Regions from separate parts of the Nocardiopsis mangrovi genome, predicted to be linked through region 2. Evidence: riboswitches for the same ligand, from Rfam matches in the RefSeq annotation. Region 2 holds a riboswitch; each other region holds the start of a gene.
The links. Region 2 has a riboswitch for cobalamin ahead of ACFO4E_RS05430 (putative cobaltochelatase). Riboswitches for the same ligand answer to the same signal wherever they lie in the genome.
Positions count from the first base shown of each region.

Region 1: linked by a shared signal. The riboswitch ahead of ACFO4E_RS19965 (energy-coupling factor ABC transporter permease) and the one ahead of ACFO4E_RS05430 (putative cobaltochelatase) in region 2 are both predicted to bind cobalamin.
Region 3: linked by a shared signal. The riboswitch ahead of ACFO4E_RS17605 (ribonucleoside-diphosphate reductase subunit alpha) and the one ahead of ACFO4E_RS05430 (putative cobaltochelatase) in region 2 are both predicted to bind cobalamin.

Region 1 covers NZ_JBHSFQ010000021.1:38,748-48,632, reverse strand. The annotation lists gene ACFO4E_RS19975 (hypothetical protein) at 93-245, shown strand; gene ACFO4E_RS19970 (N-acetylmuramoyl-L-alanine amidase) at 281-805, opposite strand; cobalamin riboswitch at 1,103-1,323, shown strand; gene ACFO4E_RS19965 (energy-coupling factor ABC transporter permease) at 1,353-2,081, shown strand; gene ACFO4E_RS19960 (energy-coupling factor ABC transporter substrate-binding protein) at 2,084-2,416, shown strand; gene cbiQ (cobalt ECF transporter T component CbiQ) at 2,429-3,181, shown strand; gene ACFO4E_RS19950 (energy-coupling factor ABC transporter ATP-binding protein) at 3,178-4,065, shown strand; gene ACFO4E_RS19945 (pPIWI_RE module domain-containing protein) at 4,262-7,015, opposite strand; gene ACFO4E_RS19940 (pPIWI_RE_Z domain-containing protein) at 7,012-9,885, opposite strand, start outside.
Region 2 covers NZ_JBHSFQ010000003.1:348,298-358,182, forward strand. The annotation lists gene ACFO4E_RS05415 (cobyrinate a,c-diamide synthase) at 1-97, shown strand, start outside; gene ACFO4E_RS05420 (GNAT family N-acetyltransferase) at 94-672, shown strand; gene cobO (cob(I)yrinic acid a,c-diamide adenosyltransferase) at 730-1,332, opposite strand; gene ACFO4E_RS05430 (putative cobaltochelatase) at 1,386-3,500, opposite strand; cobalamin riboswitch at 3,557-3,685, opposite strand; gene ACFO4E_RS05435 (hypothetical protein) at 3,898-4,122, shown strand; gene ACFO4E_RS05440 (hypothetical protein) at 4,321-4,653, shown strand; gene ACFO4E_RS05445 (hypothetical protein) at 4,738-4,998, shown strand; gene ACFO4E_RS05450 (LLM class F420-dependent oxidoreductase) at 5,102-6,121, shown strand; gene ACFO4E_RS05455 (amidase) at 6,190-7,602, shown strand; gene ACFO4E_RS05460 (MsnO8 family LLM class oxidoreductase) at 7,599-8,630, opposite strand; gene ACFO4E_RS05465 (APC family permease) at 8,887-9,885, shown strand, end outside.
Region 3 covers NZ_JBHSFQ010000017.1:53,200-63,084, reverse strand. The annotation lists gene ACFO4E_RS17620 (sigma-70 family RNA polymerase sigma factor) at 1-693, shown strand, start outside; gene ACFO4E_RS17615 (NYN domain-containing protein) at 1,045-2,703, shown strand; gene ACFO4E_RS17610 (hypothetical protein) at 2,747-3,301, shown strand; cobalamin riboswitch at 3,490-3,706, shown strand; gene ACFO4E_RS17605 (ribonucleoside-diphosphate reductase subunit alpha) at 3,848-6,316, shown strand; gene ACFO4E_RS17600 (ribonucleotide-diphosphate reductase subunit beta) at 6,521-7,594, shown strand; gene ACFO4E_RS17595 (S9 family peptidase) at 7,933-9,822, shown strand; gene ACFO4E_RS17590 (DUF3159 domain-containing protein) at 9,815-9,885, shown strand, end outside.

The DNA of each region.
Region 1 (9,885 bases), on a different contig from region 2:
CATGGCGTCGGGTGAACGGCGGCGCATCGGGTGGGGTTCGGCTCCGCGGCCGCGGGTAGCGCGTACCGGTGGTCGAAGTGGGGGAGATGGACATGGCGGTCACAGTGGGCAGGTTCGTCGCCACGATCCTCCTGGTGGCGTCGATGTCACTGACGGGCTGCTGGAACCGCGAGGTCCCGGTGCCGAGGATCGATCCCGACCCGCTGGGGCTGGATTCGGTCCCCACCCTCGGCGGGACCCGCTAGGACGCCGTGGGCGCCCCCGTCACGGCCCGACCGGATCAGGGCCACTCCAGGGTGTCGGGCCGCTGCGGCGCGGACACGGGGGAGTCCGGGGCCGCATGGCCGAAGATCGAATGCACCCACGCGTAGAGCGCGTCGCCGGGGCAGTCGGTGTCGCGGCCGTCGCGATGCCCCATGCGCGTCAGCGTCCGGCCGGTCTGGTGGTTCGCCTCGGCGTACAGGGCCTGCATGGACGCCAGTGCCTTCGGTGAGGGCAGCACCGTGAAGTAGGTGCCGATGATGCACGCTCCGATGGCCGAGACGTTGTGGTTGGGGCAGTGCGCTCCCTGGGTGGTCCAGCCGCGGCCCTCGTAGATGTGGCCGTCGTTGTCGATCAGGAAGTTGTAGCCGATATCGGACCAGCCACGCTCGTCCATATGGATCGCCTGAATCTCCTTGACCGTCTGCGTCGTGGGTCCTTCGGAGTGGTGCACCATGAACTCGGTGCGCTGCGAGAGCTGGACGGGCGTGCGGTCCAGCGGGGGGCGTGCGCCCCACTTCGCGCGGGTGACGATGTCGATCATGGGTACCTCCCGGCCGGTGAAAGCCCCGCGTGAGCGCGGCGCGGGTGAACATGGGACGGATCGGCGAACAGCACCGGTCCCTTCGTCCGGTATCGCTACCCAACCGCTCTGACCTGCAACGTCGTCCTTCGTGCGGCCGAGTTCGGCGGAGCCGCGCAGTGCCGCCGAACGGCCGCTCCTGCGGCGTGGTGGGCACGCGCCGCGGTGGGCGGTCCGGCGCGGTGGACGCGGCACCCTCGCGGCGCCGGGCACTCCCCGGGATGGACGGCGGGCTATTGCGCGGGACCGCGCGCCGCCGTACTGTCGTGGGGCCGTGGTGTTCGGGAAGTCCGGTGGGAAACCGGCGCGGCCCTCGCCACTGTGAACGGGTAGTCCGATGCCCCGTCCCACCTCCGCCGTCGCCGGCGGCGGCCAGGACGGCGACGGCCACTGGACGCGTCCGCCCGGACGCGGCTGGGAAGGCCGGCAGAGGGCGGCGACCCGCAAGCCAGGAGACCGGCCACGGCGCGACGACCGTCCACGAGGTGCTGGAGATGGGTCCCCTGACATGCATATCGCCGAAGGCTTTCTGCCCTGGCAGCACGCCGCCGCCTGGACCGCCGCGGCCGCCCCTTTCGTCGTCCACGGCGTACGCTCCCTGACCGCCGCCGTCCGTGCCGACCCCGAAGCCAAGCTGCTCCTCGGCGCGTCCGGCGCCTTCTGCTTCGTCCTATCGGCCCTGAAGATCCCCTCGGTCACCGGCAGCTGCTCGCACCCCACGGGCGCCGGCCTGGGCGCGATCCTCTTCCGGCCGCCCGTCATGGCGGCACTGGGCACGCTCACGCTGCTGTTCCAGGCGCTGCTCTTGGCGCACGGCGGGCTGACCACGCTCGGCGCCAACGTGTTCTCCATGGCCGTGGTGGGCCCGTGGGTGGGCTACGGGTCCTACCGCCTGGTGCGCGCGGCCGCCCGCTCCCTCCCCGAGACCACGGCCGTGGGCACGGCGGTGTTCACGGGCGCGGCGCTGGCGAGCCTGAGCACCTACACGGTGACCAGCCTCCAGCTCGCCATGGCCTTCCCGGATCCGTCGGGCGGCCTGCTCGGCGCGTTCGTGAAGTTCGGCGCGATCTTCTCCGTCACCCAGGTCCCCTTGGCGATCATCGAGGGCCTGGTGACCGTGGTGATCATCCGGCTGCTGACCACCGCGAGCCGTGGTGAGCTGCTGCGCCTGGGAGTGCTGCGCCGATCGGCCGGCGGTGGCGCGGCCACGGCGGCGGCGGACGGGAAGGCGGCGTGACCGTGCCCAAGACCGTGACGACCTGGATCCTGGTCGCGGTGGCCGCCGCGATCGCCGTGCTGCCCCTGCTGATCGGTTCGGGCGACCACCTCGCCGAGCCCTTCAGCGGCGCCGACGGCCAGGCCGAGGACGCCGTCGCCGAGACGCACCCCGGCTACGAACCCTGGTTCGCCCCGCTCTACGAGGCGCCCTCTGGGGAGATCGAATCCGGCCTGTTCGCCCTTCAGGCCGCCATCGGCGCGGGGGTGATCGGGTACTACTTCGGGGCGGTCCGGACCCGCAACCGGTTGCGGGCGGGCCGGCCTCCCGCCGCGGGCGCGTCCGACGCCGGCTGAGCGGCGCGCGGCGTGCTCGCGATCGACGCTGCGGCCTACCGGAGCCCGTGGCGGCGCGTCCATCCCGCCGTCAAGGGGGCGTTCTTCGGCGGCCTGATCGTGTGCGCACTGGCCCTGCCGGCCTGGCCGGGCGCCGCCTTGGCGGCGGTGGCCGCCCTGGCGGCGGCCCTCGGTCCGGCGGGGGTTCCGCCGCGGGCCTTCGCCCGGGCGGCATGGGCGCCCCTGGCGTTCATCCTCACCGGTGCGGTGACACTGCTGGTGAGCGTCGGGGGCAGCGCGGGGACGGTCGCGTGGGCGCCCGACGGCGCGGCCCGGGCCGCGGAGATCAGCGCCCGAGCCGCGGCGGCGCTGGTGTGCCAGCTCGGCTTCGCCTTCACCACCCCGCTCGCCGAACTGCTGCCGCGGCTCACCCGGATCGGCCTGCCGGCCGCGCTGGTGGAGGTGGTGGCGCTCGTCTACCGGATGCTGTTCGTCGTGCTGGACACCTCGCGGCGCATCGGCACCGGCCAGGCCGCCCGGCTGGGCTACAGCGGGTGGAACGCGCGGCTGCGGTCCCTGGGATCGCTGGGCGCCGCGCTCTTCATCCACTCCTACGACCGCGCGCGGCGCATGCAGCACGGGCTGGAGTGCCGGGGCTACACCGGAGACCTGCGCGTGCTCCTGGAACCCTTGCCGCTGCGTCCGGCGGCCGTCGCCGCTGCCGCCGGGGTACCGCTCCTGGTCGCCGCGGCGACCCTCACCTACGCCTACGGAGTCCGCCCGTGACCGCTGGACCGCCCGCCGTCCCCACCGCCGGAGCCGGCCCCGACGTCCACGAGGCCCCCGCTGCGCTCTCCGGGCACGGCCTGGCCTTCGGCTACAGCGGGACCGCACCGGTCTTCACGGGGCTGACCGTCGAGGCCGCCGCCGGGGAGGTGCTGGCGGTCCTCGGCCCCAACGGGGGCGGCAAGACGACGCTGCTGAGGCTGCTGACCGGCAGCCTGACCCCGGACGCCGGCACGGTGCGGCTCGACGGGGTTCCGGTGCCGCGCAGCCGCTCCGGCCGCGACGCGCTGCGCCGGCGCGCCCAACTGGTCTTCCAGGACCCCGACGACCAGCTCTTCTCGGCGAGCGTCCGGCAGGACGTCTCCTTCGGCCCGATGAACCTGGGGCTGCCGGCCGAGGGCGTACGCGACCGCGTGGCCTGGGCCCTGGACGCGCTCGACATCGCCGGACTGGCCGACCGGCCGACGCACCTGCTCTCCTACGGCCAGCGCAAGCGCGTGGTCCTGGCGGGCGCGCTGGCGATGCGGCCATCGGTCCTGGTGCTGGACGAGCCGACCGCGGGACTCGACCCCGCCGGAGTGGAATCGCTGCTCGGCACGCTGGAAGGGCTGCGCGCGGCGGGCACCGCGCTCGTGGTCTCCACACACGATGTCGACCTCGCCTTCCGCTGGGCCGACCGGGCGGCGGTCCTCGACCGCGGGCTGCTCGCCACCGGCCCGGCGCGCGCCGTCCTCGCCGACAGCGGACTCCTGTCCGCCGCCCGGCTGCGCCCGCCGTGGGCCCCCGGGACGGCCTCGGCCCTGCGCCGCGCGGGCCTGCTCCCCGCCACCGCCCCGGCCCCCGCCACCCCCGAGGAGGTGGAACTGCTCGTGGAGAACGGCTAGCCACCGCCGGCGCGGGAGCGTTGGCGGTTCCCAGCGGTTGGAACCCGGGGACCTCCAAAGGATAAGTCGGACCAGATCGAGCATCACACGGGCCCGTATCCCTCCAGCCTGTGAGCATGCCCCTAGCAGTCCCTCTTCGCCAGGGCGACTGCGTCGGTGAAATAGGGACTAAATGCCATGGTGAATGGCAACACGCTCACTCGTCACTGGTCGGAAGGACGTAGTCAGCCGCTCGCTTGGCCATGTGGAGGGGATAGGGAAGTGCCAGTGGAGCCTGGAGGTCGGGGGCATATCGCATCTGGTGGGCACAGGCTGCCCATTCTTGCGGTGCGTCCGGCTCATCCGCTGACTGGCACGCCAGGACCGCGATCTCCAGCAGATTGGGATTGCTGGCATCCTTGTCAGTGTCGGACACCCAACTCCCCATTCGATTTCTCCGCCTTCCCTCCCTCGTCGCCTCTACGGAGGCATTTCTGGCGGTGGGTGGACGATCCGTGCTGCTGTAGAAAACCCGCTGGTCAGGTGCTTCGATGACAGGTCTCAGTCCGGCAGGGAGTCCGTTCTTGCCATCGGTTCCGTACCACTGAGGGGTCTCATCCCCACCGCTGTCTCGGGTTCGGATAAGGCGCAGACCCCGGCCCCAGACACTGATGGGGACCGGGCTCTCGCCGTCGTCCAACCAGATACGGTCGCGTTCCACGTCACCATTGCGTAGCCAGGTCCAGCCGTCGCGAAGATTCTGAGCGTGTGCCATCAGCACGGTCGGCCGCTCTTTCAGCTGAGCGATGAGAGGACGCAGGAGTTCGTTCGTCCTTCGACGTCGCTCCTCGCGGGTCCCTGCGATCTGTCCGTCGGAAGTGCAGACTTCCTCGCTCTGTGGCTCCTCCTCGGATTCGCCATATTGGTCCGCGGCTGCCTCCGCCGATTCGACCTTGGACGCCAGCCATAGTTGGTATTCGCGGTAGGTAACCCAGCGGCGTATATCAGTGCGCCACCCTTGGACTGCTCGAATGCCGTCCTCCGGACGCACACGTAGGGCCAGCAGTCGCCACGCCGGTGTGCGGGTGGGGCCGTCCCACCGTCGCTTGGCCATCCACACGGACACGTACTGCAGGTCTGCGGGGAGACTGTCGGTGAACGTATGGCGCGGGACTCGGGTCACCCCGAGCTGTCGGAACGCGTCCAGCCAGCTGGCACGGGCACGGTGGGCCCGGTTTTTCTTGAGCCTCTTAGCAACAGCGGTCTGAATGAACTGGGTCACGGATCCGGCCTGGGCGCACCCGAGTCGAATGGCGAACTTAGGGTCCGACCGGCTGTCCTTGAACTCCACGTCGATCTCCACCAGAGCCACCAGAGGAAGGCCGGCGCTGGCCTTTGAGCCCTTCAGCATGCTGTTCTCCGCCAAGGAGCGGCGACGGCTGATGGCCTCCTGCAGATCCCGTCGACTCGTCTTGGGGCCCGCACTGATGTCCAAGGAGGAGGTCAGGACCCCGCTTGGGCAGAGCTGTAGACAGATCTCTACACCAGGGAGCTTCCAAGTCAGGACGTCATGTGACGTCTCCAGAGGAGGGAGGTCCAGCAACTCGCGCAGAGCGAGCACCAGGGCATCCCGAGTGTCCCGCTCCTGCCAGTGCACGCGCGCGACGAATGGGGCACCGTTCAACAGTTCTCGCAGGCTTTCTCGCCGCTCCAGCGCCTCCTGCCGAGCCCGTTCCCTGGCTTTCTCCGCATTGATCCGGTCTCTTTCCTCCTTGCTCATCTTGGAGGGGAGACTACGGCGTACGGGAAAGTTCGACGGATGATTGGGAAGGGACAGCTGCCTGCACTGCGGTGCGCGTTCCAGGAACGGCAAGAGGGCGTCATCGATCCAGGCCATCAGTGGGACGCGGTCTCCGGCCATCAGCCCGGCTCCCACGTCGTGAGAGCCCATCCCCGTGTTGTACGGGATGGCCGCGACGACACCGTCGACGCCGGCCAACCATTGCCCCGGCGCGCCGACCAGTTCTCGGGCGTCGGGGAGACGAGGGAGGACGCTGGCCCCGCTCGGCAGATCGGGGCCGTCCGTGATCCGCCACGCGTGTGCTCCTCGGCTCGACTGGTACCGCAGCCGGTTCACAGTCAGGCGGCTGCGCTCACCGGAAACGCCCTCCCAGGGAGAGGCGGTGAGCAGGTGGACCGAGACGGATCGGCGACCGGTGTAGAGCGTTCCGCCGGGGCCGGGCTTTGTGATCCACCTCCGGACACTGGTTCGCACGTGTACGCGGAACTGCTGGGTGAAGGGGATGGTATGGACGCTGATGGTGATCACATAGGAAAACCGGGCACCGGACTCGGCGGTGGTCGGTGGCCACGACACCAGTTCCGCACGCTGGGAACTCCCAGGGGACTGCACGAACGAGCGTCTGGGGCCGTTCGGAGGGGTGAAGGGGCCTGCCGACCTGATGACTCGGGCCAGGAAATCAGGGAGCAGGCGATAGAGATGGGGCACAGGCTCTGCTGTAGGGCGCGGGCCGGGCACCTGTTCTTGAAGGTCCACATCCTGCTCGCGCCAGGTGAGGGGCACAGAGTCGACGAGGTCGAACATCTGGGCCGGATCGACGGCATCTGCCGAACCGACGGACTTCATATCCCTCAGCCAGAGCTTGAGGACGCCACGGATCAGGCGTAGGTCAACTGGAGCGTGCGCATACAACCAGGGAGCCTCATCCTCGACGGCTACCCGACCGCCGATGGAGATCACGTCCGGTGCGGTCGCGGCCAGCACGCTGTTCAACCTCCGAATCGGAAAGCTCTGGGGTCGCTGCTTGTCGGGGTCGGCGAACCTGGAGTAGTGGAACCTGCTGAAAGCGCTGCGGAGATCCTTCGGCAAAGGGAGGATGTGGAAGGGACGGATGAGCCTCTGATCGCCGGATGGCAGGTAGGCGGTGAGGGTGACGGAGTCGTAGCTCATGATTCTCTCTGTGCATTGGCATCGAGGTGGGGGAGGGGTGGCGGTTGCCGTAGCAGATCGACCAGGGCCGTATAAAGCGGCCGGTAGAGGGCTTCGGCCAGATACCTGGTGGAGGGGGATACCGGTAGTCGGTGCTGTGGTACATCGCGGCCCGATGCGGGCGCTGTCTCCCCGAAGTAGGGGGCGAGCACATCGCGCATGCTCGCCAGGAGACTGGTACTGGCGGTGTCCCCCCGGATTCCGGCAGCCAGTTTCGGCGCGAACGCGGCGTCGACGAAGTGCACGCGTGCGTCCACCCCACCCCGGGTGAGCCGGCCGATGACCTGCCACAGCACCACGAGGAGATCCCAGGTCAAGTATTCCCGGTCGTCTGCGGACAGACCTCGCCACGACAGGCGGCGATTGGCCAGCCGGCGCAGCTCCCGCCGTGCTTCAAGACGCCAGGCCAGCCCTGCCTCGTCCAGAGAACCGTGCTCCCGGACCATGTCATCGAAGCCGCCTCCGGGCAGCGTCCGACGGACGGTCAGATCGTTGAGCGCGTGAACCAGCACGCCGATGTCCCCCGGCTGGGGGAACGGCCGGGAGAGGAAGTACACCGAGCCGAAGATCGCCTTCTCGTCCCAGTTGAGGATGTTGTGGCCGCGTTCCACGGAGAGCATGGGCGCAACCAGAATCGCGCGCCCGGTGTCTCGGAAGCTAGCGAGGTCGCCGCGGCGAAGGACGGGAACGGATGCGGAGTCGTCCAGGTCGGAGAGACCATGGTCCGGGGGGATTTCGGCGTCGTCGGACACCAGGACGCACACCTTTCCCCGCCAGTCCTTGGATTCGTGGATCTCCTCAGCGACCAGCCGCGCGTCGATATAGCTGCCGACGAGTACGAGCAGATGCCTGCGCGGGATCTTGAGCTGGGCGATCTCCTGCCGGAACTTCGATGGGCGGCCCACGTCCGCCGGATCCGGGCGGGTGAGGCCGCGGACCATCTGTCTGAGGATCTCGGGCCGATCATCCAATGGGGCACCGGAGAGCTGGAGGGGCTGCTCGGGGCCGTCCGGGGGAGAGGATGGAGGACGGCCGTACACGAACGCAGGGTGCATGGTGACCTTCGGCCCTGAGGATCGATCGGTGGTGGAGGCCGCCGATCGAGGTCCGTCTTCCGCGGTTGGCGTCCGAGTTCGCTCGGTGCGGGCGGACAGAACCGCCCGCACCTGTTCGGCTACGTGGTAGCGGGTGGAAGCACCCGCCCAGCTCGTGCCCGACATCAGAATGACGTTCGGGCCCCGCTCTCCGCCAACAGTCCCCAGCGAGGGCAGTACACGCAGCAGCTCCCTACCTACCCCGGTACAACGAAAGAAACGCAGCTCGCCGGTGGGGGTCGAATGCTCTCGTTGGTCCGCGACGAACTGGAACGCCAGGATGTTCCCCATCGGGGATTCTGGTATGTGGGGTGCATAGTCGGCGGGGGAACTGTGATATAGCGCATTCGTGGACGCATCAAGCCTGAGTGCGGTCTCGACACGCGGCCAGAGCGTGGTGAGAAGGTTCAGTCGGTCGTGCAAGACCGCCAAGAGGAGGGTGAATTCGAACCTGTGCCGTTCCCGGTCAAACTCGGCGAGAACGTTCTCCCGGACGGTGGAATCCTCCCACTCGTCGTCGGGGAACTCCCTCGGGTCACGAAGGCCGGTCAGGGATAGCAGAGTCTGCTCCAGTTCCCTGGCCACCCGCGGGTTACCGGGGCTGTTGGTGATGAGACGACGCGCGAGCTCGGCAAGCCGGAGGGTCTTCGGCGCAGGCTCCGGGTTGACGAGCAGTTCTTCGTCGGTGTCGCCGACCGGGTCGTCACGAAAGTCATCCAGGATTTCGAGGATCTCGCTGCGCCGCTTGTCGCGTATCTCTTGATGTGCGTGACAATCCGGTTCGAGGTACGCCAGTAGCTGGGCGGTTCTGGCCCGCCTAGTGCCCACCTTCTCCGCACGCAGGACGTCGTCAGAGAACCTGGTGGTCGGCCACCGGCTCACCAGTTCCAGTTGGAGTGACCACACACTGAAAAAGTCCTCCTGTGCCCACGACCTCAACTCGTCGTTGTTGACGAGCATCGCGTAGATGCGGTTCGCAGTGGTGGAGACGGTGTCCAGGGCCGCGGTCCACTGGTCGACCTGGCTGTCGGTGAGCTGAACACGTCCTTCGCGAGCCAATTCCGCGACCTTGTGTCGATCGAGTTCGTCCAACCAGGAGTCGTCTCCCGGCTTGTACAGTGTCGCGGTCGGGGAGAAGACTCGGTCCAAGCGGATTTGGACCTGGTCGGCCTCGTCGATGATGATCATGTTGCTGTTGTGACAGGCCAGCTCCAGGTACCGGATGCGGTCGGCGTTCTGGTGCCGGGGGAGAGACGAAACGGCAAGGGACTCGGGAGTGGCCACCCAGATCGTCGCTTCCCGGAGTTCTCGAGCCGTCTCATGCCGCGGACAGGATCCCCAGAGGGGGCAGCCGCGCCGGACCGTGAGTTCTTCGGGCTCTTCAGGGGCGCTGTCGGAATCGGGTTCCTTCAGTGGGATCAATGTCTGGCATGGGGCCTCGGAGAAACGCAGCGGTTCGGCTGCCTCCGCGCCTCGGAGCGCACTCAACGGGCAGGCGGTGCTCAGATGGCCGAAAGCCTCATCGTGGTGGGCCAAGGGGGTGTCGTAGATCTGGCTAACGCGATGATGCAACCTGGCTGTGTGCTGCTCGCGCGTGGACGAACCGATGATCGGAGTGGCGTGGAGGCGGGACCACCTCTCGTACCGGGTATCGCCGTCCACTGCTCTCTTTCGGGCCGCCCGCCCCATTCTGTTGAAGCGTTCGACCACGCGAAGACACTCCGAGACGTCGCCGAC
Region 2 (9,885 bases):
CGCCTCCTACCTCCACCTGCACTGGGCGGGGTTCCCCGATGCCGCGGCCCGGTTCCTGGGCTCGGTGCGGGCCTTCGCCGACGGGAGCGCGCCATGACCGCGACGGAGCGGGCGTCGACGATGCCCGCCGTCATCCTGCGCACCGAGCGCCTGACCCTGCGCGCCTTCACGGAGGCCGAGATCGGGCCGGTCCACAATGCGGTCCGCGACCCGCTCACACAGCGGTGGCTCCCCCTGCCGGAACCCGGGCGGGACTTCACGCGCGCCGACGCCGAGCACTGGTGCCTGGTGGAGGCGCCCAGCGCGCGGGTGTCGGGTGACGGCCAGCAGTGGGCGGCGATCGAGACCGCCACGGGCGCCTTCGCCGGCTCGTTCGGGCTGGTCCGCACCGCGTGGAAGGCGCGGGTCACCGAGGTGGGGTACTGGCTGGCGCCGCAGGCGCGCGGCCGCGGGCTGGCCACGGAGGCGGTGATCGCCGTCTCCCGGTGGGCGGTGCTGGACCAGGGGTTCCAGCGGGTCGAGCTGAAGGCGGGCACGGCCAACACCGGGTCGCGCGGCGTGGCCGAACGCGCGGGGTTCACCTTCGAGGGCGTCGAGCGCAGCGCGATGCCGCTGCACACCGGGCGCACCGACCTCGCCGTCTACAGCCTCATCCGCACCGACCTGGCCTGACGTACGGAACGGAAGGGTGCGGCCGGCGCACCGGCCGGGCCGCACCCGCGCCGGCGGTCACCACTCGATGCCGCGCTGGCCCTTCTGCCCGGCGTCCATGGGGTGCTTGACCTTGGCCATCTCCGTGACGAGGTCGGCGGCGGCCAGGAGCCGCGGGTCGGCGTCGCGCCCGGTGATCACGACGTGCTGGGCGCCGGGGCGGTCGCGCAGTGTCGCGACGACGTCGTCGACGTCCACCCAGCCCCACTTCATGGGATAGGTGAACTCGTCGAGGACGTAGAGCCGATAAGTCTCGGCGGCCAGTTCCCGCTTGATCTGCTCCCACCCTTCGGCGGCGTCGGCGGCGTGGTCGGGCTCGGCTCCGGGCCGGCGGATCCACGACCACCCCTCGCCCATCTTGTTCCAGGTGACCCGGCCGCCCTCGCCCGAGTCGCCCAGGACGCGCAGCGCGCGCTCCTCGCCGATCCGCCACTTGGCGGACTTCACGAACTGGAACACCCCGATGTCCCAGCCCTGCGCCCAGCAGCGGGTGGCCAGCCCGAACGCCGCGGTGGACTTCCCCTTCCCGGGGCCGGTGTGCACCATCAGCAGCGGCCGGTTCCGGCGCTGGCGGGTGGTGAGCCCGTCATCGGGCACGTGGGCCGGTACGCCCTTCGGCATGTCTCTCCTCTCTCTCCTCGTCCTCCTCTTGCCCGCGTTGCCGCGGCGACGCGTCAGGCGGCGCCGCGCGCGTGCCGGACCAGGCCGCTCAGCGTGTCGGCGCGCAGCTCCTCCAGCAGGACGGGGGTGGCGTCCATCGCGGCGGCGAGCCGGTCGGCCAGGCCCAGGCGCACCGGCCCCGACTCGCAGTCGACGACGACGCTGCGGACCCCTCCGGCGCGGATCAGCGCGCCGGCCCGCTGGGCATCGCCGAAGCCCCCGTGGGTGGCGCGGCCGTCGGTGACGACCACGAGCAGCGGGCGCCGCTGCGGGTCGCGCAGGCGCTCGACGCGGAGCACGTCGGCGCACCGGAGCAGGCCGGCCGCCAGCGGGGTGCGCCCGCCCGTGCGCAGGTCGCGCAGGCGGCGTGCGCCGGCTTCGACCGAGGATGTGGGCGGCAGGTCGAGTTCGGCGCCGCGTCCGCGGAAGGTGACGAGGCCGACCTTGTCCCGGCGCTGGTAGGCGTCGAGCAGCAGGCTCAGGACCGCTCCTTTGACGGCGCGCATGCGCTGCCGTGCGGCCATGGAGCCGCTGGCGTCGACGCAGAACAGCACGAGGTTGCCCTCGCGGCCTTCGCGGACGGCCTCCCTCAGGTCGGCGGGGTGCAGGACGAGGCCGCGGCCGGCGCGGCCCCGCGCGCGCTGGTGCGGGGCCGCCGCGTTCACGGTGGCGGCCAGGTGCAGCGCGCCTACGCGCTCGGCGGGGACGCGGGCGCCGGTGGTGCGCCCCAGGGGCGTCTCGGCGCGCGAGCGGCGGCCGGGCGCGCCGGCGCCGGTACCGGGGACGCTGAAGAGCCGCGGCCGGTAGGCGGGCGCGGCGTCAGAGGGGGTGCCGTCGGCCTCCGAGGGGCGGCCGGGGGTGTCACCGGGCGGCGGCCCGCCGTCGCCGGGGGTCTGCGCGCCGTCGGCGTCGGGAGCCTGTGCCCCGGAGGCTCCGGACCCCGCGGGACCGTCCGCCCGCGCGTCCGGGCCGGGGCCGCCGGCGGGTTCCGCGCCGGACGGCTCCCCGGACCCGGGCCCGGAGTCCTCCGTTCCGGCGGGGCCGTCGGGGCCGCGGTCCGGCGCGCCGTCCGGCCCGCCGGAACCGCCGTCAGGGGGTTCGGGGTCGTCGTCGCGGGCCTGGTCGAGTGCTTGGCGGAGGCGGTCCTCGTCGAGCCCCGGGGCGTCGAAGGGGTCGCGCCGGCGGCGGTGGGGCAGGGCCAGGCGGGCGGCGTCGCGGACGTCGTCGGCGCTGACCTCGGCGCGGCCGTGCCACGCGGCCAGGGCCATGGCGGCGCGCGCGGTGACGATGTCGGCGCGCAGGCCGTCGACCTCGAAGGCCGCGCAGACCGCGGTGACCTGGCGCAGAGCGGCGTCGGAGAGGGCCACGCCGGGCAGCCGCGTGCGGGCTGCGCGGATGTGCGCGGCGAGCTCGGCCTCCTCGTCCGCGTGGCGGGCGGCGAAGGCGGCGGGGTCCGCCTCGTAGGCGAGCCTGCGCCGGACGACCTCGGCCCGCTGCGCGGGGTCGCGGGTCGCGGCGACCTCCACCGTCAGGCCGAACCGGTCGAGCAGCTGGGGGCGCAGCTCGCCCTCCTCGGGGTTCATCGTGCCCACGAGCAGGAACCGGGCGGCGTGGCGCACCGACACGCCCTCGCGCTCGACGTGCGACGTCCCCATCGCGGCGGCGTCGAGCAGCAGGTCGACGAGGTGGTCGTGGAGGAGGTTCACCTCGTCGACGTAGAGGACGCCGCGGTGGGCCGCCGCGAGCAGCCCCGGCTCGAACGCCTTGACCCCCTCGGTGAGCGCGCGTTCGAGGTCGAGGGAGCCGGCGAGGCGGTCCTCACTGGCGCCGACGGGCAGTTCGACCAGGCGCGCGGGGCGCTGATCGGCGGCGGCCCCGGGGTCGTGGGGCCCGTCGGGGCACCCGGGGTCGGGGGCGGCGGGGTCGCAGGCGAAGCGGCACCCGGGGACGACGCCGATGCCGGGCAGGAGCGCCGCCAGGGCGCGCACCGCCGTCGACTTGGCGGTCCCCTTCTCACCGCGGACCAGCACCCCGCCGACCGCCGGCGATACCGCGTTGATCAGAAGGGCGAGTTTCAGGTCGTCCATGCCGACGACGGCTGTGAAGGGGTAGCGAGCGGAAGCGCCCACGCTGTTCGGTCCTTCCTCGGGAGTCCACGCCCATAGGGGTCGGTCGTGGCGCCGCGCAGTCTCCTGACTCCCAGATCGCCGCTCCCCCGCCGCCTTCCCACCGGGACCTCCGGCAGTGGCGATGGTCGCGGGTTCGCTCCCTGGTCACAGTGGCGGGACCGCCCCGGATTCGCACCGGGTTCCTGCTGACGGCGGGGCATCACGGTCCCCGCCGGTCGGCGCCGCCCACCACGATCTCACACGCCTGCGCGGGTCCTCCGGCCGCCGGGTGCCTCCGACCGGGCGACGACCAGGCCAGATCCGGCCGAATCGCCCGGACCGGCATGGACGACCCCCAATGGGGTATCCCGCCGCCGCAGCCGCCCCCGGAAGGCGGGGCGGATAGGAAGGGGCGGATGTGGGCGTCGTCGAACTGGGTTTCACCGTCATGGGAGCCGCGGTCGTGGTGCTGCTGATCGTCAGGCTCGCCGGCCTGGCCCTCAACCGCTCGGGCGGGCGCACGCCGCCCCGGCGGCGGACACCCGGCGGCGGGGCCGGGTACTACGGCGGAGGCTGGTCGGACGGCGGCGGAGGCGGAGGAGGCGGCGACGGAGGCGGAGGGGGCGGTGGGGGTGGATGCTGATCCGGCCGCACGGAGCGGACGGGTGGGCAGAGGCGGGCGTGAGCGTCATCGAGACGGGCTCCCGCGGCCGGGACCACCCCTCCGGCGACGACGGGGTTCTCCGGCAGCGACCACTGGGACGGCGGGGAGGCGGCTGATCGTCTCCGGACAGAGCAGACGGCGCGATCGAAGGCGGGCAGTCGAGAAGGGAGGACGGGCATGGGTTTCATCGAGGCGCTGTTCCTGATCGCGATCGGGGGCATCGTCGTGGTGCTGGCGGTGGCGGCGTTGCGCGGCCGTCCCGCTTACAACACGAGCACGACCCGGCCGCGGAGGCGGCGGGGCGGCCGTGGAGGCGGCGGAGACGGAGGAGGGAGCGATTCCGGACCGCGCTCCTACGGTGACGGCTACCCGGGCGGGAGCGGCGGCCACGCGGCCGGGGGCGACAAGGCCGTGCACGACGGCGGATCGAGCGGGTGGGGCGGCTGGGGAGGAGACAGCGGCGGAGGTGGCGGCGACGGCGGTGGAGGTGGCGGCGGGGGCGGCGACTGATCCCGGCCGTTCCCGCCCGGCCGGAGCCGGCAGCGCGAACGGCCGGGGGTACGGGTGATCGCGGGCTTCCTCCTCGATGCGGCCATGGGCATCGCGACCGCGATGCCCATGGCCGCCGACCCGCTGATCGGCGGGCTTCTGGACTACCTGACGACCCCCCGCGAGGACAGGGAGCCGCCCGCCTGGGGGAAGTGGGTCGCCCTGGGCTTCGGCCTGCTGATCCTGATCGGCGTCCTCGCGGAGTTCGTGAGCCCCTCGGGCGGCGGTGGCCGCCATGGCCGCGGCGGCGGCGACGGCGGATCCTCCGGGGACGGCGGCGGTGGTGACGGCGGCGGAGGCTGCTGACCGCCCGCTCGGGGCACCGGATCGCCTGCGGCTCCCCTTCCCTCGAACTGGAACACGTTCTAGTATGCGCCGCAGGGACGCGACGACGACCGAGGGAGCGCAGGTGGCCGACGATCTGGAACTGGGTCTCGCCGTGGGCTACTGGGGGGCCGCCGCGGACGACGCCACGGAGTCGGTCCGCGCCGCCGAAGCGCTCGGCTACACGTCGGTGTGGACCGCCGAAGCCTACGGCTCCGACGCCTTCACCCCCCTGGCCTGGTACGGCGCGCGGACCCGGAACATCGGACTGGGCACCGCGATCGCCCAGATGTCGGCGCGCACCCCCGTGGCCACCGCCATGCACGCCCTCACCCTGGACCACCTCTCCGGCGGCCGGCTGCGGCTGGGGATCGGGGTGTCCGGGCCACAGGTGGTCGAGGGCTGGTACGGCCGGCCCTTCCCCCGCCCGTTGCAGCGGACCCGCGAGTACATCGACATCATGCGCCAGGTGTGGCGCCGCGAGGCACCGGTGACCGGCGGCGGACCGCACTACCCGCTGCCCTACCCCGGCGGCACCGGCCTGGGCAAGCCGCTCAGGTCCATCACCCATCCGCTGCGCCCGCGCATCCCCGTGTACCTGGGTGCGGAGGGCCCCAAGAACGTGGCGCTGGCGGCGGAGATCGCCGACGGCTGGGTCCCGATGTTCTACCACCCGCTACTCAGCCCGCCGCTGTACGCCGACGCGCTCGCCGGCGCCCCCGCCGGCTTCGACATCGCCTGCACGGTCACGGTCGTCGAGCACGACGACACCCGCGAGGCGCTGCGGCTGGCGAAGGCGCCCTACGCCTTCTACATCGGCGGCATGGGCGCCCGGGAGCGGAACTTCCACCTCGACGTGTTCGTCCGGCTGGGGTTCGCCGAGGCGGCGCACAAGGTGCAGGACCTGTTCCTGGCCGGCCGCCGAGCCGAGGCCGTCGACGCCGTGCCCGACGAACTCGCCGACGGGCTGGCCCTGGTGGGCCCGCTGCCCCGGATCGCCGAGCGCCTCCAGGCGTGGCGCGCGAGCCCCGTGACGACCCTGCTGCTGGCGGGCGTGCGCGACGAGCCGCGGCTGCGGGCGCTGCGGGACCTGGTGAAGGGCTGACGCGGGGGCCGCCCGGCGAGGATGCTCTAATTGGACGACGTTGCCCCGGTCCGGATTGTGAGACCCCCATGCACGAGGACATCGCCTACAGTCCCGCACGGGAGCTGGCTCGGCTGCTGCGCGCACGCGAGATCTCGGCGCGCGAGGTGGTGGAAGCCCATTTGGAGCGCATCGAGGACACCGGCCCCGCCGTCAACGCCATCGTGACCCTGTGCGGCGACCGCGCCATGGAGGAGGCCCGCGCCGCCGACGAGCGGCTGGCCTACGGTGCCGACGTCGGCCCCCTGCACGGCCTGCCCGTCGCCCACAAGGACATCCACGAGACCGCCGGGGTACGCACCACCTTCGGCTCCCCCATCTACGCCGACCACGTCCCCCAGCGCGACGAGCTGGTCGTCGAGCGGATCCGCGCCGCGGGCGCGATCACGATCGGCAAGACCAACACCCCCGAGTTCGCCGCCGGCTCGCACACCTTCAACCCGGTGTTCGGCACCACCCGCAACCCCTACGACACGTCGCGCTCGGCCGGGGGCAGCAGCGGGGGCGCGGCCGCGGCCCTGGCCGCCGGGCTGCACCCGCTCGCCGACGGGTCGGACATGGGCGGATCGCTGCGCAACCCCGCGTCGTTCAACAACGTGGTCGGGCTGCGGCCCTCCCCGGGCCGGGTGCCGCGGTTCCCGGAGGAGCTGGGCTGGTCGACGCTGTCGGTCCAGGGCCCAATGGCGCGCGACGTCGCCGACGCCGCGCTGCTGCTGTCGGTGCTGGCCGGGCCCGACCCCCGCTGCCCGATCGCCGTGCGCGAGCCGGGGTCGGTGTTCGCCGGGCCGCTCGACCGCGACCTGCGCGGCCTCCGGGTGGCCTGGACCCCCGACCTGGGCGGGGCGTTCACCTGCGAACGGGCCGTGCTCGACACCCTGGAGCCGCAGCTGTCGGTGTTCACGGGCCTGGGCTGCGAGGTCACCGAGGACTCCCCCGACCTCAGCGGCGCCGAGGAGGTGTTCCGCACCCTGCGCGCCTGGCAGTTCGCGAGCAAGATGGGGCCGCTGCTGGAGACCGACCGCGACCGCCTCAAGCCCAGCATCGTGTGGAACACCGAGGCGGGGCTCGCCCTCACCGGCGACGACCTCTCCCGCGCCGAGCGGCTGCACACCGCGATCTTCCACCGGACACGCGCGTTCTTCGAGCGCTACGACGTCCTGCTGCTGCCCGTCAGCCAGGTGGTCCCCTTCGACGCCGACCTGGAATACCCCGCCGACATCGACGGGGTACCCCAGGAGACCTACCTGGACTGGATGCGCTCGGCCTATCTGATCACCGTCACCGGGAGCCCCGCGCTGTCGGTGCCCGCGGGGTTCACCCCCGGCGGGCTCCCCGTGGGCCTGCAGATCGTGGGCCCGCACCTGGCCGAGCGCCGGGTGCTCGAAGTGGGGCACGCCTTCGAGCAGGCCACCGGCTTCGGGCTGCGGCGCCCCCCGCTCTAGTACCGGCTCGCGGGAGCCTCCCGGTGCGGGGTGAGCCCGAACTCCGCGGCGAGCAGCTCGAAGCTGCGGCGCCGTGCCGCGCCATCGGGCATCGGGGTGGCCACGAGCACCTCGTCGGCGTGCGCCTGCTCCGCCAGCGCGCGCAGGCGCCGGCCCACCTGCTCCGGGGTGCCGGCCACGATGCGGTCGGCCGCGGCGCGCGCGGTCGCGGCGTAGCCCGGCCCCGACCGGAATTCACGTGCCTGCCCGAGGGAGGTCGCGACGCGCTCGCCCGAACGCGCCCGCGCCGTGTGCAGCGACCAGAACGCGGTGAAGTCCTCGGCCGGCTCCGGGTCCTCGGCGGCGAAGGCGATGACGGAGACGCTGCTGTAGGGGGCGGCGGCGCGCGCCGAGGGGCGGAAGGCGTCGCGGTAGCGGCGCAACAGCGGCACGGCGTAGTCCGGGTCGATCTGGTGGGCGAAGCAGAACGGGAGCCCGTGCGCCGCGGCGTAGGCCGACCCGTGTTCGCTGGAGCCCAGCATCCACACCCGGGGCGGCGCCGGGACGGCAGGGTCGGCCCGGACCCGCGCGAAGGGGTGGTCGTCGGGCAGGTCGCCGTCGAGGAACCCGAAGAGGTCGGCGGCCATGGCGGCGAAGTCGACGTCCACGACGGCCTCGCGGGAGCCGCGCAGCGCCGTGGCGGTGCGCCCGTCGGTACCGGGAGCGCGGCCCAGCCCCAGGTCGATGCGGCCCGGGTACATCGCCTCCAGCGTGTTGAAGAGCTCGGCGACCTTCAGCGGGGCGTGGTTGGGCAGCATGATGCCGCCGGCCCCCACCCGGATGGCGCCGGTGGCCGCCGCCGCGCGGGCGATGATCAGCTCCGGCGCCGTGCAGGCGAGCCCGGCCGCGTTGTGGTGCTCGGAGAACCAGATCCGCTCGTAGCCCAGCGACTCGGCCAGCACCGCCGACTCCACGGCCTCGTTCAGCGCCTCGTGCGCGCCGACCCCCGGCGGCATCAGGACGTGGTCGAGCACCGAGAGCTGCACCATGCGGGACTCCTCATCCGGAGGACGGTCTCCGGGAACGGGAACGGGAACGGGGACGGGGCGCGGCGGCCGGGGCGGGCGGGCGCCGTGTCCGGAACCAACCTCCGCGCCGCCGCGATGATTCCGGGCCGTCCCCGTCGCCGGGTCGTAAATATTCGCGATCAACCGCGTTTCGGGATGAACGCGGGGATTCCCTTTCGGTGATCTTCACGGCACGCTGAAGCCCTGCACATCCGCACACCCCCATGTGGAGGCGCCGGTGAGTTCGAGTACGCAGGACCCGCAGCAGGACCAGGGGTTCATCCGGGTCCTCGGCCGGTGGGACATCCTCGCCCTGGCGTTCGGCGCCATGATCGGATTCGGCTGGGTCGTCCTCACCGGCGAGTTCATCAACGCCGCCGGCAGCCTGGGGTCGGCCCTGGCCTTCGTGATCGGCGGCGTGATCGTGGCGCTGGTCGGCCTCACCTACGCCGAACTGGTCGCCGCCATGCCCCACGCCGGCGGCGAGCACCACTACGCGCTGCGCGCCCTGGGGTCGCGCGGCGCCTTCGTGGCGTCCTGGGCGATGGTCCTCGGCTACATCTCCGTGGTGGCCTTCGAGGCCGTGGCCCTGCCGCAGACCGTGCTCTACCTGGCGCCCGATATGCAGGTCGGCCACCTGTGGACCGTGGCGGGCTACGAGGTCCACGCGAGCTGGGCCGCGGTGGGGATCGTCTCCGCGATCGCGATCACCGCGCTCAACTACATCGGGATCCGGCCCGCGAGCGTCTTCCAGACCGTCGCCGTGCTGTTCCTCCTGGCCTCGGGCGCGCTGCTGCTGCTCGGCTCGCTGACCGGCGGCTCCACGGAGGACATGCGCCCGCTGTTCACCGGCGGCATCCCGGGGATCGTGACGGTGCTGGTCGCGGTGCCGTTCCTGTTCGTCGGCTTCGACGTGATCCCGCAATCGGCGAGCGAGGTGAAGATCCCCTACCGGCAGGTGGGCCGGATCCTCGTGGTGTCGGTGGCCTGCGCCGCCGCCTGGTACATCCTCATCATGCTCACCGTGTCCTCGGGGCTGGCCCCCGGGGCACTCGCGGAGTCCGAGCTCGCCTCCGCCGACTCCATGACCGAGCTGTGGGGCAGCCGGGCCATGGGCCAGTTGCTCGTCCTCGGCGGCATCGCGGGGATCGTGACCAGCTGGAACGCGTTCCTCATCGGGGCCAGCCGGCTCCTGTACGCCATGGCCGTGTCGCGGATGATCCCGGCCTGGTTCGGC
Region 3 (9,885 bases), on a different contig from region 2:
GCGGTGTGGAACCTGCCCGAGGGCGGCGGTGTGCGCTGGGCGGGCCTCTACTTCTCCGGGGCCGGCGATCCCGGCGCGGCCTCGGCGCTGCTGCGGGGCCCGGGGGCGGCGGGCTACACCGAGGTTGCCGCCGATGAGGTCGGCACCGTCGACCTGCCCGGGTACCCCGCGTACCAGGCGTTCGCCGACGTCACCGACCTCGTCCGGGCCCACGGCGGCGGCGAGTGGTGGGCCGCCGACATCCCCGCCGAGACCGGGGTCGGCACCTACGCCGGCTGGAGCCTCGTGGCGGTCGTTGAGGACGCCGGCGCGTCCTACAGCCAGGCGATGGTGCTCGACACCACCGCGAGCGTCTTCCACGACCGGCGCGGCCTGCGGCTGCCGCTGGCCGGGCTGCTCCCGGCATCGGTGCCCGCCACGGTCGACGCGGTCGCCTGGGAGGGCGACGCCGATCTGAGCGGCGACCGGGTGGAGCTGAACGGTGCGCCCCTCACTCCCGAGGGCGGCGACCGCGACCCCGACAACGCCTTCGCGGGGTCGGCCCGCGGAGCGGTGGGGCCCCCGATGGCGTTCGGCACCGATGTGGTCCGCTTCGCGGCCGTGCTGCCGCGCGACCCCGAACTGCGGCTCACATCGCGGGGTGACGCGTATCTCGCCGGAGTGGTCGCGGTGACCGCCCCGATGCGGACCTGACATTGTGGCGACCATCCGCCGGGACGTCCCGGCGGATGGTCCCGGGACCATCCGTCCGGCCAGGCCGGACGGGCCGGACCGGGCCGCGGCCGGGCCCGCGGAAACGGAATGGGGCGCCGACGGTGTCCGACTGGGGGGCGAATACCCCCAGCGGAACGGGTTTCGGTCCTCTGACCGGCGGCAATTCGTAGTCGTCTCCCGACCCTGCGTATCGGGAGCGGCACGCAAACCGCCACAGACTTGGCTAGGCTGTGGCGCGGCCTGTCTATATGGCCGAGTGCCGATCGCTGGAAAGTCCCGGTGCGAAACCCCCGGCCGGGCCACCTGGAAAATGGGAAGGGGCGGTGTCGCGTGGATCGCTGCGCGCTGTTCGTAGACGCCGGCTACCTCCTCGCCGACGGCGCGATGGCAGTGCACGGAACCCGCAATCGCGATTCCGTGTCATGGGATTACGCGGGACTCCTACAGCTCCTCAACGAAGTCGCACGCGACCGCACGGGGCTCCCGTTGCTGCGGTGCTACTGGTACGAGGCGACGGCCGACGGCCGCCGCACGCAGGAGCAGGACGGCATAGCCGACATCCCCGGCATCAAATTCCGAGCCGCGCGTATCCGTCCGGGCAGACGGGAGGGCGTCGAGAGCTACGTCCAACGGGACCTCACCACGCTCGCGGGCACCGGAGTGCTCTGCGAGGCCGTCCTCGTCAGCGGTGACGAGGACATGGCCCAGGTCGTGGCCGACGTACAGGACCTCGGGGTCCGCGTTACCGTCGTGCACATCTCGGTCGAGGGCAACTGGACCATCTCGCGTTCGCTGCGCCGCGAATGCGACGACCTCATCGAGATCGGGGCGGGTCACCTGCGCCCCTACGTCAACCTCCTCTCCGGGGCCGGCGGCTCGTCCGACGACACCGGAGAGACCACCACCCCGCTCGGCAACGGCCGGGCGCGCACGGGTCCCGATGTCCCCCGGCAGCCGGTGACCGCCCACCCCGCGTCCCCGCGGGTGGAGCCCGCCGGGCCGTCGTCGGGCGGGCTGGAGGCCATGTTCGCCGGGACCGGCGCCCAGCCGGCCATGACCGGCAGCGCCATGGACCAGCTCCGCGCCATGCGGCAGACCCTGGCCCAGCAGCGCGGGGGCGACCACCTGGCGCCGCAGGGCGCGGGCGGGGTCGACACCCCGCGTTCCGGCAACAGCGGACCCATCGACGTCAACGGGTTCCCGGCGGTCGGCCCCGCGCCGCCACCGGCGCCCGCCACCGGCGCGCACCCGAGCATGGCGGGCAACCCGCCCAACGGCGCCAACGCGGGCTACGCCCCGCCCGGCGCGGGCCCGGACCCGAGCATGATGGGCCAGCAGGGGGGCTACGGCGGGCCGCCACCGCAACAGCAGGCGCGGCCGCCACAGCCACCGCCGCCGCACCAGCAGCCGGCGCTGCCGGCCGCCGGATCGCACCGCGACCCGATGATGGGCGGCAACCAGTACGAGCGCGAGGCGCCACCCGCCCGGAGCGCTCCACCTCCGGCACCCGAACCCCGCTACGGCGGCAACACGGGAGGCAACCCCGGGTTCGGAGGTAACACCGGCCCAAACCCTATTTTTGGGGTCAGTACGGGAACTGAGTCCCGCTTCGGCGGCCCCGCCGAAGCACCCGCGGACTCAAGACCCGATACTGGCCCCCGCCCCGAACAACGGGTCCAGCACGGGCCCTACACCAACCCCTCCCGCACCGTCGGGTACGTCCCTCCCGGATCGTCGGGCGCGCGCACGATCGAGGACGCCGTGAATGTCGCGCGCCAGGAAGGGAACGACTTCGCGGAGTCCATCGCTCGCGATGCTCCGGCCCTGTGGCTGGAGGCGGTGCTCGTGCGCCGGCCCCGCATGCCCTCCGACCTGGAGGCGCGCCTGCTCCAGGGGTCGGCGCTGCCGATCGACTTCCTGCTGCGCGACGAAGTCCGCGACGCGCTGCGGCAGGGCTTCTGGAACGCGCTCGAACGCGCGCGGAGCTGATGACCGGGTGTGGCGGAGCGATGAGGACCTAGGGAGGGTGCCGGTGACCCGCGTGACGACGGCCGATCTCGACCGGCTGGAATTCCGGGCGGTGCAGTCCGGTGACCATGTCGAGGTCGCCGCGGAACTCCTCAGCCTGGCCAACCGGGTCGACTCCGACAGCGAGATCTCGCGCGCCGAGCTGTTCGTGCGCGCCGGCGAGCAGTGGGAGATGGCCCAGGAGTTCGAGCGCGCGTCGGCCGCCTACCAGCGGGCGATCGACGACGGCGGCGTGACCATCATCGACGCCCGCGCCCTCCAGGCGGGCGCGCTGTTCGAGCTCGACCTCGTCGACACCGCCTACGCCCAGCTGGAGCGGTTGCGCTCGGAAGGCCCGCGCAACCTGCCCACCTACATTCACATCGCCGAGACCCTCCAGGCGCACGACGACCTCAAGGGCGCCCACGCGTGGGCCACCCTGGGGGTCGAGCGGTTCCGCCACCAGGACGTCTCGCCGTATGTGCACGACCTCCTCATGGAACTGCTGCGCACCCGCTACCGGATCCGCGTCGACCTCGGTCTCGAGGAGGACGCCCTGGACCGCCTGATCGACGGCTGACCGCCGGCCGTGCCGACCGCCGCGCCCCGGTAACGGGGTGGCGGAGGACGGATCGCCGCCGCGCCCGCACACCGGTCGAGCGGGTACCCGCGCGCACCCGTTAGCACGGAACGGGTCGTCCTGTCATCCGCTGAGCAGCGTGACACGCGCTCATCTTGCGGTGTTCGCCGTTGGCTGCCCCTAGATGTAGTATCGCTCGCGCTGGTGGTTCACCGGGGCGCCTCCCCGGTGAGGCAAGAGGGAACCCGGTGCGAATCCGGGACTGCCCCGCAGCGGTGAGCGGGAACGACCGCCGTCAACGAGCACTGGGCGCACGGCGCCCGGGAAGCGACGGCCAGTAGGACCGGGCCGGATCCGGCCCCGGCGCCCGCGAGTCCGAAGACCTGCCACCGGTGTGCGCGCACGTCGCGCACTCGCAACGGGGCCTCGAGGGTGGGCCGCCGCGGATCAGGGGACGCCCGCCACGGGACCGACGTGGCCGCCCCTTGCCTGCGTGCCTCCCCGACAGGACCCGACCGGTCCACGTCTACCTGGTTGGAGCCACGCATGACCCTCGACACCGACACCGCCCCGGCGGGCGCGGCGCCCGCGCCGCCCGCGACCGACCCCCTGACGAGGGCCGCGTCGGTGGTGCACGAGGCGTGCGCCGGGCTCGCGGGCGTTTCGGCCGAGGCGATCCTCACCGAGGCCAGGCGCAGCCTCTACCCGGGCATCCGCCCCGACGAGCTGGAACTCGCGCTGGTCATGGCCGCCCGCGCCTTCGTCGAGGCCGACCCGGACCACTCGCACGTCGCCGCCCGGCTGCTGCTGGACAAGCTCCGCCGCGAAGCCCTGAGCTTCCTCGCGGGGCGGCCCGACGAGGCCGGCCAGTCGGAGATGGCGGGCCGCTACGCCGGCTACCTCGCCGACTACGTCGCGCGCGGCATCCGGCTGGACCAGCTCGACCCCGAACTGGCGTCCTTCGACCTCGGCCGCCTGGGCGCCGCCCTGCGGCCCGAGCGCGACCTGCACTTCACCTTCCTCGGCCTGCAGACCCTCTATGACCGGTACTTCCTGCACAGCGACGGCACCCGCTACGAGCTGCCGCAGGCGTTCTTCATGCGCGTGGCCATGGGCCTGGCCCTGCGCGAGGACGACCGCGAGGCGCGCGCCATCGAGTTCTATGAACTGCTGTCCTCGTTCGACTTCATGTGCTCCACGCCCACCCTCTTCAACTCCGGCACCCGCCGCGCCCAGCTGTCGTCCTGCTTCCTGACCACCGTCGGCGACGACCTCCAGTCGATCTTCCACGGGATCAGCAACAACGCCCTCCTGTCGAAGTACTCCGGCGGACTGGGCAACGACTGGACCCCGGTCCGCGGCATCGGCGCCCACATCAAGGGCACCAACGGCCAAAGCCAGGGCGTCGTCCCGTTCCTCAAGATCGCCAACGACACGGCGGTGGCCGTGAACCAAGGGGGAAAGAGGAAGGGGGCGGTCTGCGCCTATCTGGAGACCTGGCACATCGACATCGAGGAGTTCCTCGACCTGCGCAAGAACACCGGTGACGACCGGCGGCGCACCCATGACATGAACACCGCCAACTGGGTGCCGGACCTGTTCCTGCAGCGGGTCGAGAACGGGGGCGAGTGGACGCTGTTCTCGCCCGACGAGGTCCCCGATCTGCACGACCTCTACGGCGCGGAGTTCGCCGCCGCCTACACCGCCTACGAGCGGGCCGCCGACGCCGGTGGGATCAAGGTGTGGCGCCGGGTGCCAGCCGTCGATCTGTGGCGGCGCATGCTCACCATGCTCTTCGAGACCGGCCACCCGTGGATCACCTTCAAGGACCCCTGCAACCTGCGCTCCCCGCAGCAGCACGCCGGCGTGGTGCACTCGTCCAACCTGTGCACCGAGATCACCCTCAACACCAGCGCCGACGAGGTGGCGGTGTGCAACCTGGGCTCGGTCAACCTCGCCAACCACACCGGCCCGGACGGGCTGGACGCCGAGCGGCTGCGCCGCACGGTGCGCACGGCGGTGCGGATGCTCGACAACGTCATCGACGTGAACTACTACACGATCCCCGAGGCCGAGCGCGCCAACATGCGCCACCGCCCCGTGGGCCTGGGCCTCATGGGCTTCCAGGACGCGCTGTTCCGGCTGCGGCTGCCCATGGCCTCGCAGGGCGCCGTGGAGTTCGCCGACGAGAGCATGGAGCTGATCTCCTACCACGCCATCGAGGCGTCGGCCGAGCTCGCGGCGGAACGGGGAGCCTACGCGTCGTTCGCGGGATCGCTGTGGAGCCGGGGCGTGCTGCCCATCGACTCCCTGGACCGGCTGGCGGCGGCGCGCGGCGGCGACCTCGACGTCGACACCACGGAACGGCTGGACTGGGCGGGCCTGCGCGAGCGCGTGCGCACCCTGGGGATGCGCAACTCCAACGTCATGGCGATCGCGCCGACCGCCACCATCGCCAACATCACCGGTGTCGGGCAGTCGATCGAGCCGATCTACCGCAACCTCTACGTCAAGTCGAACATGTCGGGCGACTTCACCGTGGTCAACCCCTACCTCGTCCGCGACCTCAAGGAACGGGGGCTGTGGGACGACGACATGGTGACCCGGCTCAAGCTGCACGACGGCAGCCTGGGCGCCATCGAGCGGGTACCGGCCGAGCTGCGCGAGCTGTACGCGACCGCGTTCGAGATCGATTCGGCGTGGCTGGTCGACGCGGGCGCGCGGCGGCAGAAGTGGATCGACCAGGCGCAGTCGCTGAACCTGTACATGGCGGCGCCGAGCGGCCGCAAGCTCGACGAGCTGTACCGCCGCGCCTGGCGCAAGGGCCTCAAGACCACGTACTACCTGCGCTCGCAGAGCGCCACGCACGTGGAGAAGAGCACCTTGAAGGGGACCGACGGCCGGCTGAACGCGGTCTCGGCGGCTCCGGCGGTTCCGGCTCCCGCTCCGGCGCCGGTCCAGGACGCGGGGGCGGTCTGCTCCATCGAGGATCCCGACTGCGAGGCCTGCCAGTAGCGGCGCCCGCGCCGTGCCCCCGGCGGGTGCGCCCCGCGCCCCTCGTGCGCCCGCGGGACGCGCCGGCGGCGACGGCTCCGCCCCGCCGCACGGCGCGCCCAGCGCTCCGGCCGCACCCCGTCCCCCGTCCCCTGTACCCGCCGAGCCGGCGCTTCTCCGGCTCGCGCATCGAACCGCACACCCGACTAGACCGGACCCGAAGCCATGACCAGTGTTCTCGAACCCGCCACCGGCGGCCTCGGCGCGATCGAGCGCGACGCCGCCCGCGTCAGCGTCGACGACAAGGCGATGATCAACGCGCGCGCCGACGTCAACCAGCTGCTCCCCCTCAAGTACCGGTGGGCGTGGGACAAGTACCTCGCCGGCTGCAACAACCACTGGATGCCCACCGAGGTCGCCATGCAGGCCGACATCGCGCTGTGGAAGTCCCGCGACGGTCTCACCGACGACGAGCGCCTGATGCTCAAGCGCAACCTCGGCTTCTTCGCCACAGCGGAGTCGCTGGTGGCGAACAACATCGTGCTGGCGGTCTACCGGCAGCTCACCAACCCCGAGTGCCGCCAGTACCTGCTGCGCCAGGCGTTCGAGGAGGCGGTGCACACGCACACCTTCCAGTACATCTGCGAGAGCCTCGGCCTGGACGAGGGCGAGCTGTTCAACATGTACCGGGAGGTCCCCTCCATCACGGAGAAGGACGCCTGGGCGCTGAAGTACACCCGCAACCTCGAAGACCCCGGGTTCACCACCGGCACCCCGGAGGCCGACCAGGCGTTCCTGCGCGACCTCGTGGCGTTCTACGTGGTGTTCGAGGGCATGTGGTTCTACACCGGGTTCGCGCAGATCCTCTCGCTGGGCCGGCGCAACAAGATGGTCGGCATCGCCGAGCAGTACCAGTACATCCTGCGCGACGAGTCGATCCACCTGAACTTCGGGATCGACGTCATCAACCAGATCAAGATCGAGAACCCGCACCTGTGGAGCGACGCGTTCCAGGCCGAGGTGCGGACCATGCTCACCGAGGCGTGCGCGCTGGAGGTGGCCTACGGCCGCGAGACCATGCCGCGCGGCATCCTCGGGCTCAACGGCGAGCTGTGCGAGCAGTACATGCGCTTCATCACCGACCGCCGCGCCGAGCAGATCGGCCTGGCACCGATCTTCGGCGAGACCGAGAATCCGTTCCCGTGGATGTCGGAGATGATGGATCTGAAGAAGGAGAAGAACTTCTTCGAGACGAGAGTCATCGAGTACCAGTCGGGGTCAGGACTGGACTGGGACTGACCCGCAGCAATCTGTTCCTCTCCCGGTTCGCGCAGGGGTGTTCCCGCCTGATGGCGGAATCGGGAGACGGTCTCGCTCTGACCGCCGGTGCCTCCCGTGGAAGGCGCCGGCGGTTGTGCGGTCCCGGGTCGCCCCCGCCGGCCACCAACGGGCGGTGCACCGTCACGACGCCATCGGGTCCGATCCCGGCGCGTCCGGGGCCGCCCCCGGATCGGCGCCGCCCTCACCCGCGCGTTGATGTGTCCCACATCACTTTTATGTGAGTTGAGTGTGCCGTTTGCGGCACCCCCTTGACTGATGCCCGTCGCCCAACCCCGATGACGAAGGAGAGCGACGACATGGCACAGCCCGCACTGATATCGGTCAAGGACTTTTTCCGTACACCGGAACGTACCGCTGCGACGATCTCACCGGATGGCGCCAGGATCGCCTATCTGGCGCCGTGGAAGAACCGGCTCAACGTCTGGATCCAGGACCTCGATTCCGGTGCCGGACCCCGGTGCGTGACCGCCGACGAGACCCGCACCGTGCTGCGGTACACGTGGACCGACGACCCGCGCTGGCTGCTCTACCTCCAGGACACCGGAGGCGATGAGAACTGGCACGTCTTCCGCATCGATCTGGACGACCCGCAGGCGCCGGCCGTCGACCTTACCCCGTTCCCCGGCGCGACGACTCCCGGCCTCGAGTTGGCCGCCGCGCGTCCAGGTAAGGCGATCGTCCAGCTCAACGCGCGTAACGTCGCCGAATTCGACCTGTACGAGATCGACATCGCCAGCGGCGAACTCACGCTGCTGGCCGAGAACCCGGGCCCTGTCACCGGCTGGCTGTACGCCGGTGAGGGGCGTCTGTTCGCCCAGACCCTGGAGGACGACGGCACCTACGTGTTCGCGCGGCGGGACGGCGAGACCGGCGAGCTGCACCGCGTCGCGACCTTCGACGGCGCCGACTATCCGATCAGCGCTTACCCGCTCGAGGCCACACCCGACGGGACGGGTGCCTGGATCGGCTCCAACCGCGGCACCGACCACACCCGCCTGGTCCGGCTCGACCTGGCCACCGGTGAGGAGACCGAGGTCGACAGCCACCCGGACTACGACCTCGACACCCGGGCACAGGTCTTCCCGACCTTTCCGCATCCGCTGATCCGGGACCGGCGCGGCGAGCTGCTCGGCGTCCGCTACCAGGGCGAACGGCAGGTGATCCGCGCACTGGACCCCGACTTCGCCGAGGTCCTGGCCAACCTCGAACGGCTGTCGGAGGGCGACCTGGGCGCGGTGTCGTGCGACGACAGCGGCCGGCGGTGGGTGGCGAGCTTCGTCCACGACCGCGACGCCAGAGTCACGTGGTTCTACGACCACGACGCCGGTGAGGTGCGGCTGCTGTTCCGGTCCTCCCCCCACCTGGACCCCGACGCGATGGCGCCGATGACGCCGGTGACCATCACCGCCCGCGACGGACTGGCGCTGCCCTCCTACCTCACCCTGCCCGTGGGGGTCGATCCCACGGGGCTGCCGCTGGTGCTGCTGGTGCACGGCGGCCCCTGGACCCGCGACAGTTGGGGCTTCGACCCGAGCGTGCAGTTGCTGGCCAACCGCGGCTACGCGGTGCTGCAGGTGAACTTCCGCGGTTCGGGCGGGTTCGGCAAGGCCCACATGCAGGCCGCGATCGGCGAGTTCGCCGGCAAGATGCACGACGACCTGATCGACGCCGTGGACTGGGCGGTGGCGCAGGGCTACGCCGACCCCGACCGGGTGGCGATCTTCGGCGGCTCCTACGGCGGCTACGCCACGCTGGTGGGCGCCGCCTTCACCCCCGACCGCTTCGCCGCCGCGTTCGCATACGTCGGCATCTCGAACCTGGCGAGCTTCATGCGGACCGTTCCGGAGCACGCCAAATCCAGTCTGGTCAACAACTGGTACCGCTATGTCGGCGACCCCGACGACCCGGAGCAGGAAGCGGACGTGCTCGCCCGCTCCCCGATCAGCCGGGTGGATGAGATCCGCACGCCATTGATGATCGTCCAGGGCGCCAACGACGTCCGCGTCGTGCGAGCCGAGTCTGACAACATCGTCGCGGCGCTGCGCGAGCGCGGGGTCGAGGTCGAGTACCTCGTCTTCGACGACGAGGGTCACATGTTCGTCAACCCGGAGAACCTGATCGCCATGTTCAGCGCCGCTGAACGCTTCCTCGCCCACCACCTCGAAGAGCGGAACGGTCATGACTGACCACAATCCCACCCCCCTCCACGTCGGCTACGCCGGGGGCGCCCGGCCCGAGCCGGCCGCGGG